4 regions of the Macrococcoides bohemicum genome follow, and region 4 is predicted to be linked to each of the others. Evidence: riboswitches for the same ligand, from Rfam matches in the RefSeq annotation. Region 4 holds a riboswitch; each other region holds the start of a gene.
The links. Region 4 has a riboswitch for thiamine pyrophosphate ahead of HT586_RS06020 (ABC transporter substrate-binding protein). Riboswitches for the same ligand answer to the same signal wherever they lie in the genome.
Positions count from the first base shown of each region.

Region 1: it holds a riboswitch for thiamine pyrophosphate, as region 4 does, so the genes downstream of both, HT586_RS05380 (3-oxoacyl-ACP reductase) here and HT586_RS06020 (ABC transporter substrate-binding protein) in region 4, are expected to answer to the same signal.
Region 2: it holds a riboswitch for thiamine pyrophosphate, as region 4 does, so the genes downstream of both, HT586_RS01275 (thiamine phosphate synthase) here and HT586_RS06020 (ABC transporter substrate-binding protein) in region 4, are expected to answer to the same signal.
Region 3: it holds a riboswitch for thiamine pyrophosphate, as region 4 does, so the genes downstream of both, HT586_RS01090 (ECF transporter S component) here and HT586_RS06020 (ABC transporter substrate-binding protein) in region 4, are expected to answer to the same signal.

Region 1 is NZ_CP054482.1:1,039,214-1,042,416, forward strand. Features, by position in the region: gene HT586_RS05375 (IS6-like element IS257 family transposase) at 1-94, shown strand, start outside; TPP riboswitch at 1,150-1,254, shown strand; gene HT586_RS05380 (3-oxoacyl-ACP reductase) at 1,336-2,088, shown strand; partial or broken gene HT586_RS05385 (NtaA/DmoA family FMN-dependent monooxygenase) at 2,101-3,203, shown strand, end outside.
Region 2 is NZ_CP054482.1:245,208-248,410, reverse strand. Features, by position in the region: gene HT586_RS01290 (TerC family protein) at 1-521, shown strand, start outside; gene HT586_RS01285 (hypothetical protein) at 627-1,052, shown strand; gene HT586_RS01280 (protein-tyrosine phosphatase family protein) at 1,119-1,565, opposite strand; TPP riboswitch at 1,660-1,762, shown strand; gene HT586_RS01275 (thiamine phosphate synthase) at 1,846-2,418, shown strand; gene HT586_RS01270 (NAD(P)/FAD-dependent oxidoreductase) at 2,448-3,203, shown strand, end outside.
Region 3 is NZ_CP054482.1:206,664-209,866, reverse strand. Features, by position in the region: gene HT586_RS01100 (energy-coupling factor transporter transmembrane component T family protein) at 1-75, opposite strand, end outside; gene HT586_RS01095 (ABC transporter ATP-binding protein) at 59-1,471, opposite strand; gene HT586_RS01090 (ECF transporter S component) at 1,475-2,059, opposite strand; TPP riboswitch at 2,130-2,237, opposite strand; gene HT586_RS01085 (GNAT family N-acetyltransferase) at 2,389-2,910, shown strand; gene HT586_RS01080 (formate/nitrite transporter family protein) at 3,026-3,203, shown strand, end outside.
Region 4 is NZ_CP054482.1:1,173,220-1,176,422, reverse strand. Features, by position in the region: gene HT586_RS06030 (ABC transporter permease) at 1-724, opposite strand, end outside; gene HT586_RS06025 (thiamine-binding protein) at 721-1,008, opposite strand; gene HT586_RS06020 (ABC transporter substrate-binding protein) at 1,008-2,030, opposite strand; TPP riboswitch at 2,075-2,175, opposite strand; gene HT586_RS06015 (2-oxoacid:ferredoxin oxidoreductase subunit beta) at 2,364-3,203, opposite strand, start outside.

The DNA.
Region 1 (3,203 bases), 130 kb from region 4:
ATGTATTTACGCTCTATATAAAAAGAACCGCAGGTCTCTTCAGATCTACGGATTTTCGCCATGCCACGAAATTAGCATCATGCTAGCAAGTTAAGCGAACACTGACATGATAAATTAGTGGTTAGCTATATTTTTTTACTTTGCAACAGAACCAAATATAATATCCTTTTAAGATTTAGTATTACTTTATGCATATATAACGTATTATCTGTTTACTATTATTAAGGTATAAAAATGCAACTCACTTCCATAATTTTGATAAAATAATAATGATTTTATTTGTGCAATCAAATAATCGTTCAAGTGGAGCAAATAAGAAATTAATTGAAAAATCATTAGAATACGTAAAAGAAAATAATGCAAGATATGTATGTTTATAAACTGGTGTAGATAACGTGAAAGTACAAGGGTTATATGAAAAAATGGGTATGTCAGTAGATAATGAAGTATTGCAGTACTCAAGAGTATTATAATATATTTGTATTTATAAGCTATCCATTGTAAAATGTAAATGAAAAGAGGAGCGCGGTAACACTCCTCCTGTAGATCCGTTTATACGGTGACTAGCCAATGTTATTTTTTTACTCAATAACCACTCAGCTCTGTCAAGCTTATGAGTGGTTATTTTTTGTCTTTGTCATTTAGTCTAATAATGAGCGGTATAATGATTGCAAACATCATCAACATTATACTCAATAACTCAAAATCAGTCATGCTTTCCTTTCCAGGAGAAACACCTAATAAACAAAATCAAAGGCATCACCTCCTAGGGCTAGCCACCACTATAAACTTATCTACAAATACTATTATAAAGAGTAAATAAAATAATTAGAACAAACGTTCTCTAATTGTTATTTTTGCATTTACATGAAATCCATTGTAAAATGTAAATGAAAAGAGGAGTGATACACACACTCCCTTGTAGATCCGTTTATACGGTGACTAGCTTTTTATGGTTACAATTTCGAATAACCACTCAGCTTAGCCAAGCCATTTAGTGGTTATTTTTTTGATTATCTATTAGTCTAATAATGAGTGGTATAATGATGGCAAAAATCATCAACATTATACTTAATAACTCAAAATCAGTCATGTTATCATCATGTATTGACAAAACATACAATTATTTGTATATTGAAGTCAACTTAAGAAATACACTAGGGGCATTTAACGATAAATTGAGATGAGGTAGTCCTCAGACCCTTTGAACCTGATCTAGTTCAAACTAGCGTAGGGAAGTGTGCTAATGAACTGGTCTATTTATTATGTCTTTTTCATGCACCTTTCTATCAGGAAAGGTGTATTTTTTATGAATAAAATCATAGAGGAGAATATTTGATGAAAACTGTAATGGTTACTGGCGGAGCTAGAGGTTTAGGAGAAGCAATCGTGAAAGGTCTCAATGCTGAAGGTTATAATGTGATTATTAATTATTTTCAAAGTGAAGATGCTGCAATTTCATTAGTAGCATCATTTGGAGAAGATAAAGCGTTAGCTTTTAAAGCTGACGTTACAAAACGTGCAGAAGTAGATGCAATGGTGAAAGCAGGGATAGAGAAGTTTGGCAAAATTGACGTAGTTGTAAATAATGCACTTGTTGGATTTAAGTTTGATCCAGTAGCACAAAAGGCATTTAAAGATTTATCGTGGGAAGATTATCAACAACAAATTGATGGAACGATGAAAGCTGCATTCAACATAAGTCAAAGTGTAATCGATGGTTTTATTGAGCAAAGAGATGGAACGATTATCAGTATTGGCACAAATTTATTCCAAAATCCGGTTGTACCTTATCATGAGTATACGACTGCTAAAGCAGGTTTACTAGGGATGATGCGCAATATCGCAAGTGAATTAGGACAATATGGCATTCGTGCAAATATGATTTCCGGTGGTTTACTGAAAACAACTGATGCTTCTAGTGTAACGACAGATGAAGTATTTGAATTAATCGCTAATTCTACACCACTTAGAAAAGTTACAACACCACAAGATGTTGCAAATATGGTTGTCTACTTAGCATCTGATAGAGCGAAAGGAATTACAGGTCAAAATATCACTGTTGATGGTGGGTTAACGATGAACTAGGGGGAGTTTTAAATGTCAAATATGCATATCCGCATATTGATTTATGGTGTAGGACATCATTTGGCGGCATGGAAAGCACATGATTCTCAAATACATCGTTTGCTGATAATCAAGCATTTAATGCAACACATGAAAATGTAATGCCAGCGATGTGGCTAGATCCAATCGTAAAACTTTCAGCAATATCACAAGTAACTAACAATGTTGGTTTAGTATGTACGATATCAGGAACATTTATGAATCCATATCATGTAGCCAGACAAATTCAATCTTTACAGCATATATCGAAAGGTCGTATGGGGTGGAATCTGGTTACTTCCATGACAGATGAAGAAGCAAAAAATCATAGTATGGAGTATTTACCTGCTCATGCACAAAGATATGAAAAAGCTAGAGAATTTGTAACAATAATAGATAAATTATTTGAATCATGGGATGAAAAAGATTTTATTTATAATAAAGAAAATCATCAAATGATAAAACATTAAAATATACAACCAATCAATCATATGGGTAAGTATTTCCAGGTACGAGGGCCATTATCAACACCAAATTCTAAGTATGGAAAACCTATTGCAATGCAGGCAGGTGCTTCAGATGAAGGATTAAAATTAGCAGCAGAACAAGCTGATGCTGTGTTTTCCGTAAGCTGGAATATCTCGATGGCTAAAAGATATCGCGAACGATTGAAACAGGCAGAAGAAAAAGAAGGAAGAAAGAATAAAATTAAAGTTCTACCAGGTTTAGTTACCTACGTTGCTGAAACTGAAGAAGAAGCTTATGCAAAGAAACAAGTCTTAGATAATATGCTGGATATTGCAAGTTCATTAAAAATACTGGAATTTTTTATTCATCAGGACACTTCAGGATGGGATTTAGATGCGAAAGTACCTGACTTACCACCTTTAGCATCGTTTACTGGACCGAAAGGAAGATATGAAACAGTACTTGAAATTATCAAAGATAAAGATCCAACGGTAAGAGAACTTTTAGGATATTTAGCAGCAGGTGGTGGACATTTGACTTTAATCAGTACGCCGGAAATGATAGTAGATGAATTGGAAAAATGGTTGAAAGAAGGTGTAGCAGACGGATTTAATCTCATGCCACCAACT
Region 2 (3,203 bases), 930 kb from region 4:
AGAGTTTATATACTTATTTCAAAAAGAAAAATCATGTCGATGATGAAAGCGTACCTGATATTGCAGAAGAAGAAGCAATGCCTAAAGGTAGTGGCTTCTGGATGACTGTTCTGAAAGTTGAAGGTGCAGATATCGCATTCGCAATTGATTCAATGTTGGCAGCAATTGCAATCGCGGTTACATTGCCTAAAGTTGGTCCTGACTTCATGGGACTAAACGCCGGACAGTTCACCGTTATGTTTATCGGAGGTATGCTTGGCGTTGTGTTAATGCGATTTGCAGCAACATATTTCATCAAAATTCTGGAAACATATCCTGGACTTGAAGCTGCAGCATTTGCAATCGTAGGCTGGATTGGCATTAAACTTGTCGTGCTTGTATTAGCACATGATTCCATCCACGTATTACCGCATGACTTCCCGCATTCAATGATGTGGCAACTGATCTTCTGGGGTGTATTACTATCAATTTTAGTGATTGGTTTTGTTACAAGTAAACGTGGACAAAGTCATCAGCATTAATCATCACTATACATCTGAAAAATATAAGACTAGGGAATCCCCTAGTCTTTTTATTATATTTTCTATAATACAATAGTGGTAAATATACTGAACGGAGATGATTGTATGCCAGTCGGACCATCATTAAGACAACTACATGCACATAAACAAATTCACGATACAGGGTTAGGCCTTGCTGTGAATATGACAGATGAATTGATCAGAACATACCAAAACGGTACGGAAGAAGAAGTGATTCAGGAAGTGATCGCGCTTGTCGATTTCTGGGATTCACGCGTCATAAGTCACGCAGATGCTGAGGAAGAAGCAGATGGTTTCTATACAGAAGCGGAAAATAATAATCCTGAACTACATGATAAAGTTCAACAACTCACACGTGATCATGATATTATGCGCCAAGTCGTCGCTAAGATTAAAACACAGATGGAAAGCGAAGGATTCTCCACTCAAATTATCGATTATTTTAGAAGTTTGATTATCGTTAATGAAATTCATTCACGTGACGAAGAAGCGTTTTTACTAAAAGATTAATCTCTGACAAACAAGCAAGAGCGGAACTAAATTGTTCCACTCTTGCTTGTTTTATATAATAAACGCTTATAACAATGTATTTACATGCTCACCTAAGAATGTGATATATATTTTGTCATCTTCAATTCTGATGTAGCCCGCTTCAATATAATCATTTAATACTTCATCTAAATTATCTGATGATAATTTAGTTTTACTATGTGCACATATATTGCGCAGTTGATAGCGTGTAATTGCATCTCCTTCATGAAATTTAATCGTATGGACAATATATTTAAATAATTTTACTTCTTCAACTGCTTGCGCGTACTCTTCTTCGAGTTCTTCTTCTTCTGCAATTTCTCTTAAAATTTCTTCAGAAGACATACGTTCCTGTTGTATTGCTGGTTCAAGCAGCACTTCTACAGAATCCGTATGATTTTGTTCAATCTCTACTTTGTCATACACCGTCTCATGTGGTATGAGTTCTGTACGTTCATCAATTAATAAAGATAACTTTTCTTCTTCATTCATCCTTTTACACCCCATTTTATCGTTAATTTATTTTATCATGAATTTGAATTGATTGAAATTCACTCTAACTAGTGGTAGGCTTACTACAGAATTAAATATTTGCTAGGGGTGCCCACAACGGGCTGAGAGGAAATTATTTCCGACTCTTTGAACCTGACTTGGTTAGAACCAACGTAGGGAAGCGTGATTGAATTTTAGTGATTTATTTATACTAATTCCAACACCCACTAGCTTTTTTTAGTTAGTGGGTGTTTTTTTCGAGGTGAAAAGTGTGTTTATCATGATTACATCCCCAAAACCTTCAATCACCGTTCTCAATCAAATCATCCAGGTTCATGATGAAATAGATGGCGTTATTTTAAGGTTTGATGCAGCAGAGAAAGATATTATTCATTTCATAAACCAGCTGATAACAAGAATTCCTAAAGATAAAATTATCGTGCATAACAATCCTAATATTTTATTTGCATGTCATTTAACGAGAATTCACTTTAAAGAAAGTAATTCTGAAATAGATGCCTTTAGAAATAATCATCCGGAAATACAGGTCAGTCAAAGCGTTCATTCTTTGGCATCAGCCAAACACGCTGAATCGCTCGATCTATCATTTGTTTTATTTGGTCATGTCTTCCCTACACCGTCCAAACCTGATTTACCACCCAGAGCAGCAGCTCAAATTGATGCAGTCACTCATATTGATATCTCTGTAGTAGCATTAGGCGGCATCAGCATCAACACAATAAGACAGTTAAACACTAATTTTTCAGGCTTTGCCGGTATCAGGTTATTTACAAACAAGCAAGATTTTCTTGCAGTAAAAAAGGAGTGGTTACTACGTACGACATCGTTGTAATAGGTGGAGGAATTATCGGAGAAAATATTGTGTACGCACTTAAAAGCCATACAGATAATATTGCAATCATAGATGATGTACATGGTTATAAAGCAACACACGCTGCTGGAGGTATGCTCGGGGCACAAAATGAATTTACAGAAGATAGTCCTTTATACAGACTATCTGTGCTTGGTCAGCAAATGATACCTGATCATATTCAGCAACTGGAAAACTTGACTGGATTATCTATTGACCTACAACAACACGGATTGCTTAAAATCGCTTCACCTGGAGATGAAGAGAATCTAAAGACTCAATACGATTTTCTAAATTCAAAGCATAAACAATTTGAGTGGATAGCTTCAAAAGCGTTATCTTCTTATGCGAACGGTTCAATCAATAATACGTTTGAGCAGACAATGTGGATTCCTACAGATGGTCAAGTCAATGCCGGTAAATATTTAACTGTTATAAAGTACGCAAATCAAGATATTCCTCATATTTCAGATCACGTCAAATCCATTAATTACGTAGATGATAAATATCACTTATCAATAAGTGATAAAACCATCATCTCAGACAAAGTCGTTATTGCAGCTGGATGTAAAAGTGAAGATTTACTTAACATGCTTGATATAGATTTCCCGATGCAAGGCGTGAAAGGAGAAGTCCTGACGTTACATCATCCCGATCTTTATTTAAAAGAAACACTATTCCAGACAAACGGACATTATATTGTCCCTAAATCAGACAATCATTATCTGATTGGTGCAACAACTTCACTTGATACAAAGCAACAACCA
Region 3 (3,203 bases), 970 kb from region 4:
GACTCCTAATATCAACTTAGTAATCACATTCACATGATCCATAAATGTATGATAAATCTTAAACTGTTCGTACATTATCACCCCTCCTCACTTCAGAAAGTATGCCACCCTGAATGCGTAACACGGTAGAAGGGTATCGCTTTATGATTTCATCATCATGCGTCACCATAATAATCGTCTGTCCGGATTGCACACGTGCTTTAAATAACTCAATAAGTTCGAACGTATTATGACTATCGAGACCAAATGTCGGTTCATCTAGTAACACAATATCAGCTTTTGTACTTAATGCCGTCGCAACACTCAATCTCCTCTTTTGTCCCATAGAAAGTTCAAAAGGATGACGATCTTTTAGATGGTACAGATTTAATTGCTTTAATAAATGCGTTGTTTTTTCTCCTGCCTGAGCTTTATCTAAAAATTGAAAATTAAAGAATATTTCATCATATACACTACCCTGGATAAATTGCAGCTCAGGATTTTGGTAAACAAGATACATGTTACGTGCTGCATCTTTCACCTTACGCAATGGTTTTCCATTATATTGTATTAAACCATCATAAGGAATAAGTTGCATCAAAGATTCTAATAATGTTGTTTTTCCTGTTCCATTCTTTCCGGTAATCGCAATCCATTCATGACTATTCACGACAAGTCCATCAATTTGATATAACTTTTTTTCTTTTCGCTTTACAGTAACATCTTCAAGCTTGAGCTCAAACTTGTGAGATGGATAATCATAATGCAATGATTTCGGTGCAAATTGATACGCATTTGGATGCCATACACCATACTTGTTTAATAAGTCTTCATGGTTATTAAGAATAAATTGCGGGGTTCCTTGCGTAACCAATTTACCATTCGCATCCATCAATAAAATCCGATCAACATATTGCCAGATATGTTCAACCTTATGTTCTACGATAAGTACTGTCTTATCCTGCCATAAATCAATCATCAATTCCCATAAATGCTTTGTCGCATCGCTATCGAGCATCGCTGTAGGTTCATCTAGAAACCACGTATCAGCATTCTGCAACAATGACCCTGCAATTGCTAGTTTCTGTTTCATACCACCACTGAGTTGATTGATTTGTTGTGAAGGTCCAACATCCAGACCAACTTTAATCAAAACATCATTAATCAAGTGATTCATTTGCGATTTATCAACGTTTTGATTTTCCAGTATAAAAGCTAGTTCTTCATATACTTTAGGCATACAAAATTGACTATCTGGATCCTGAAATATAACACTAGCATTCATATCACGTTCTAATACATCATATTTCATCGGCAAATCGATCAACTCAGGGACGATACCACTTAGTACGTTCAGTAATGTGCTCTTCCCAGAACCTGAAGGTCCTAGCAATAATACTTTTTCTTTATCTGCTATCGTAATATCGATACCGTCAAATATCTTTTCTTTTTCACCGGGGTATTTCAATCTTAAATTTCTAACAGATAACATCATCTATAAACTATCGTAATCTGATTGAGTTGACGTTCTAAACAGCTTCGTTACACCTGTCTGATCTAATGCTTTTACAATTAAATACGATAATACCCCGGTTACCAGTGCTCCACTAATCAAACGCATAATTATATAAAGCAGTACGTTCCATCCCGCTACTTCAGACATATATCCATAGAAATACTCAATCGGCAGACTTATAATTGCAGCAGCAACACCCGCTAATATACACACCATCATGCTGCGTGATTGATATTTAAATAACATGAATACAAACTCACAAGCCAACCCTTGTAAAAATGCAAATACAAACGTCGGAATGTCGAATTTCCCCATTACGATTGTCTCTCCTGCACCCGCTGCAAACTCTGCCAGTAATGCAATTCCTGCTTTTGGAACAATTAAATACGCCACAACTGCAGCCATAAACCAAACACCATATATTAACTGTTCAAAATGTAGCCCTAATGGTTTCATTGCCTCATAAGGTAACCAGACAAAATTGTATGCCACCGCAAATAATACTGCTACTAACACTGTCACTAATATATCTGACAACTTCAAACCCTGACTATTTCTGTTCATTTTCATTCCTCCATAAAAAATACGCACCCTTCTATAGAGAAGACTGCGTAAGGAAAAATAGACACATTAATACTGTGACTATACACTTCCCTACGCTAGTATCATCTAGATCAGGTTCAAAGGGTCTAAGGCTACAGCCTTATCTCAGTTTTTTTATAAAACACCCCTAGTGCGCTTATTTAATTTGTTATTTTTACAGTACTCGCGAAACTAAATTTTGTCAACACGAAATTTTATTTCATCAATATATTACTATTCAAATATTGATTGCATAAACATTCATTTAAGCTCATAATGTGATTAACAAATTGACTAAAGGAGCTCGCTTTATGAATAAAATTGTAATACGCAAAGTTACAGAAAACGATCTCAATACTCTAATCAATATAAGCAAAAAAACATTCGATGATACTTTCAGACCGGATAATAAGGATGAAGTTATCGATCATTACTTAAAGACATCTTTCACTAAAGAAAAGATGATGACGCAGCTTAATGATCCACATTCAGAATTTTATTTTGCTTTAATTGAGGATCAAGTTGCTGGTTACTTAAAAATTAATACCAATGAAGCTCAAACAGAAAATATAACGGATAGTTCACTCGAAATTGAGCGAATTTATGTCGACAAAACTTTTCAAAAACAAGGTATTGGTAAACATTTATATGAAAAGGCAGTATCACGTGCACAAGATCAGAACATCAAAAAAATATGGCTTGGTGTTTGGGAATATAACCATAATGCATTAGATTTTTATAAAAAAATTGGCTTTAAACATATCGATTCTCATGTCTTTCAAATGGGCGACGAAGCACAGACCGACTATATAATGATGCTTGATTTAGTATAATGTTCACCTTTTCACAAATTGACTATATACACGTTACTCAGTAACAGATATAATAATATTGTATTTATAACATTCATGTTTATTCATAAAATCTTGTTCAACAGGAGGCTCTACAATGGCTATTGAAATTCCAGCTAAAACTATCGAAGATACTTATGCTTCGAAAGGCAACATTGAAAATGTATTAAACCAAGTAGCAATGAAAGAGGTAATGGCAGATAAGACACCTGGGCGCTATATGTTAAAAGCGATTATGTCAGGTTTTTTACTAGCTATTATGGCAGTGCTTCAAC
Region 4 (3,203 bases):
TCAATACGAAACGTTTTATCGCTTCTATTACAATATATATTATTAATGCGAATATAATGATCCAGACAATCGCAACAAAAACCTGATCTACTTGAAATGCACGTTGTGCAAGTATCATAAATTTACCTAAACCTTTGTCACTTCCAAGCCATTCAGAAATAATCGCACCCATTACTGAATACGTGCCGGCAATCTTTAAACCATTAAAGAAAAACGGCATACTGTTTGGCCATTCTAATTTTGTAAATAGTTCCATACGTGAAGCACCCATCATTTGCATATATTTCTTTAAATCTTTATCTGTCTCGTGAAATCCTTCCAGCAAACTCACTGTTATGGGAAAGAAACAGATTAAAGTAATCACGATGAGTTTCGGTAATAGTCCAAATCCAAACCATATTACAAGTAACGGTGCGATAACAATAACAGGGATATTCTGACTCATAATAAGTAACGGATAAATATAATCATTTAATACTGGTATTAAGTTAAGTATGACCGCAAATAGAACACCACAAATAATTGAACAAAATAAACCTAATAATACAAGTTGTATCGTCGGTAACAGATGTGGAAAGTATTCAGGAAAATCTACCACGAATGACTTTGCAATAGCACTTGGCGCAGGTAGTGTATAGGGATCGACTTTTAATAGCCATACAAATCCTTCCCATACAAGCAACAAGCAAATCATAAACAATGAGAATTTTAAAGCTTTAATCATCGATATTTCGCGACCAATGCATCCATCGATACTGATTCTCCATGATAGAATTTCACCTGCGAAATAATTGATTCACAGCCTAATGCACGCATACGATGGTTCATCTGTTCGATTAATGGTAACAGTTCATGCATATCACCTTCAATACTTGTCTCAAGTGGGGATACTACAAATTTAAGACCTGATTGTTCTATCACTTCTATCGCAGCATCGACATATGGTATTACATCCTGACCTTCTGGTGTTTTAGGAATAATTTGAATGCTCATTATTGTATTCGCCATTATTTACCCTCCACAAATTCATTTGTAAATGCATCTTTTGCAACAAAATCATTTTTAATAATTTTATTATCTTTTAAATACTTCGCATAATTGACCCATACTTTCTCATCCTGAATACCCCAAGATTTTGCATCATCTTGATATTTCGGTGATAAATAGCTTTGAGATTTATAGACTAAATCTTTTTGTTTCTTTAATTCCGGTGCTGATTTAATTAAAATATCTGCACTTTCTTTTTCGTGTTTAATCGCATATTCATATCCTTCTTTTACAGCTGCCATAAATGCTTTAGCTGTATTTGGATTTGATTTTAAATATTTTTCATTGGCAATAATGATCGGTGTATAATAATCTAGATTTTTATCGTAATCTGTTAAGTATTGCATGTTTACGTCAATATTTCTTGTTTCTGCTTCAATACCGGTCCATCCGTAATATACCCAAGAGAAATCAATATTTTTCTTAGAAGCTGAGAAGAAATCAGTATTCCCCATATTGACAATCTTCGTTTTGTTGACATCAGCATTTTCTTTTTTCATCAATGTTTCAATAAATGCCTTCTCAATTGGCGCACCCCAGCCACCGTATGTTTTACCTTCATAATCTTTTGGTGATTTTATATTCTTATCTTTCAAACTCATAAAACCACTTGTGTTATGTTGAATGATTGCACCGATTGATTTAATAGGTACACCTTCTGAACGTGACTGTGTAACCTGCTCCTGCGCACTAATACCAAATTGAACATCTTTCTTATTTGCAGCTATCATCTGATCAGCAGTAACATCACCAGGCGTTTTAATATCAACATCCAGACCATGTTTCTTAAAGTAGCCTTTTTCTTTTGCCACATAAATACCCGTATGGTTCGTATTTGGTGTCCAGTCTAACATCATGGTAACTTTTTCAGTTTTGTTGCTGTCCGTCTTACTTGTAGTTTTATTAGCATCTTTATTTTCTTCGTTACCACAAGCAGCTAATAATACTGCACAACTCATCCCTACTAATATACTTTTTTTCATCTTATTTTCCTCCAAATAAAAAACACAACCTACATGTAAAGTTGTGTCAAAAAGCGACACTTCCCTACGCTAGTTTTACCTAGATCAGGTGAATAAGGGTTTAGGACCAATGTCCATTCTCAGAATGACTCCCCTAGTGTTTTTAGTTATTTTATTTTCCTTTACAAGTATACCAAAGAAATACCTAGTATCAAATGTTTAAGATTTAGTTTGTACGCTACTGAACTGAAATAATTTTATGATTATTCTCCGTTAATTTTCTTGTTAGAGGTAGTTTTTTTAAAAAGATAAATAAAAGACATAGCAATCATCAGATTACTATGTCTCTTTATTTTATTTAAATTCAGCCATTAAAGCTTCAAATTTAGATGGGTCCATTTCAATTGGTTCTTTCGCCAATGATTTTGAGTAACCATTTAATTGTTCTGCATAGCTTGGCGTTTCAGTATCCTGATAAATGATTCCAGTTACTAATCCGTTATGCTCTACTACAGTGTTTAATGCTTGTATTTTGTCTTTATTGTCATAACCTTCGATATCGTTTAAAGAAACTAAGTTTTCTTTAAACCAATCGTACGTATTTACTTTATTGTAAGTCACACATGGAGAGAATACATTAACGAATGCAAATCCTTTATGGTTAATCGCCGCTTCAATAATTGCTGTTAATTCTTTAATATCACTTGAGAAACTTTGTGCTACAAATGTTGCACCTGATGTAATTGCAAGTTCTAATGGAGATACATTTTTCTCAATTGAACCATGTGGCGTTGTTTTAGTAACAAATCCATGTGCTGAACTTGGTGAAGTTTGACCTTTTGTTAAACCATAAATCTGGTTATCCATTACGACATATGTTAAGTCAATATTACGACGTATTGAGTGGATTGTATGTCCCATACCAATAGCGTATCCATCTCCATCTCCACCTGAAGCGATAACTGTAAGTTCCTGATTTGCCATTTTAACACCTTGTGCCATCGGTAATGCACGGCCATGAATTGAGTGAACACCGAATGAATTAATATAACCTGATAAACGACCAGAACATCCGATTCCTGTAATTACAGCTAATTCTTCAGGTTCTAAACCTACGTTTGCACATGCTTTTTGAATTGCTGCTTGAACTGAGAAGTCACCACATCCTGGACACCAGTTTGGTTTCACACTATT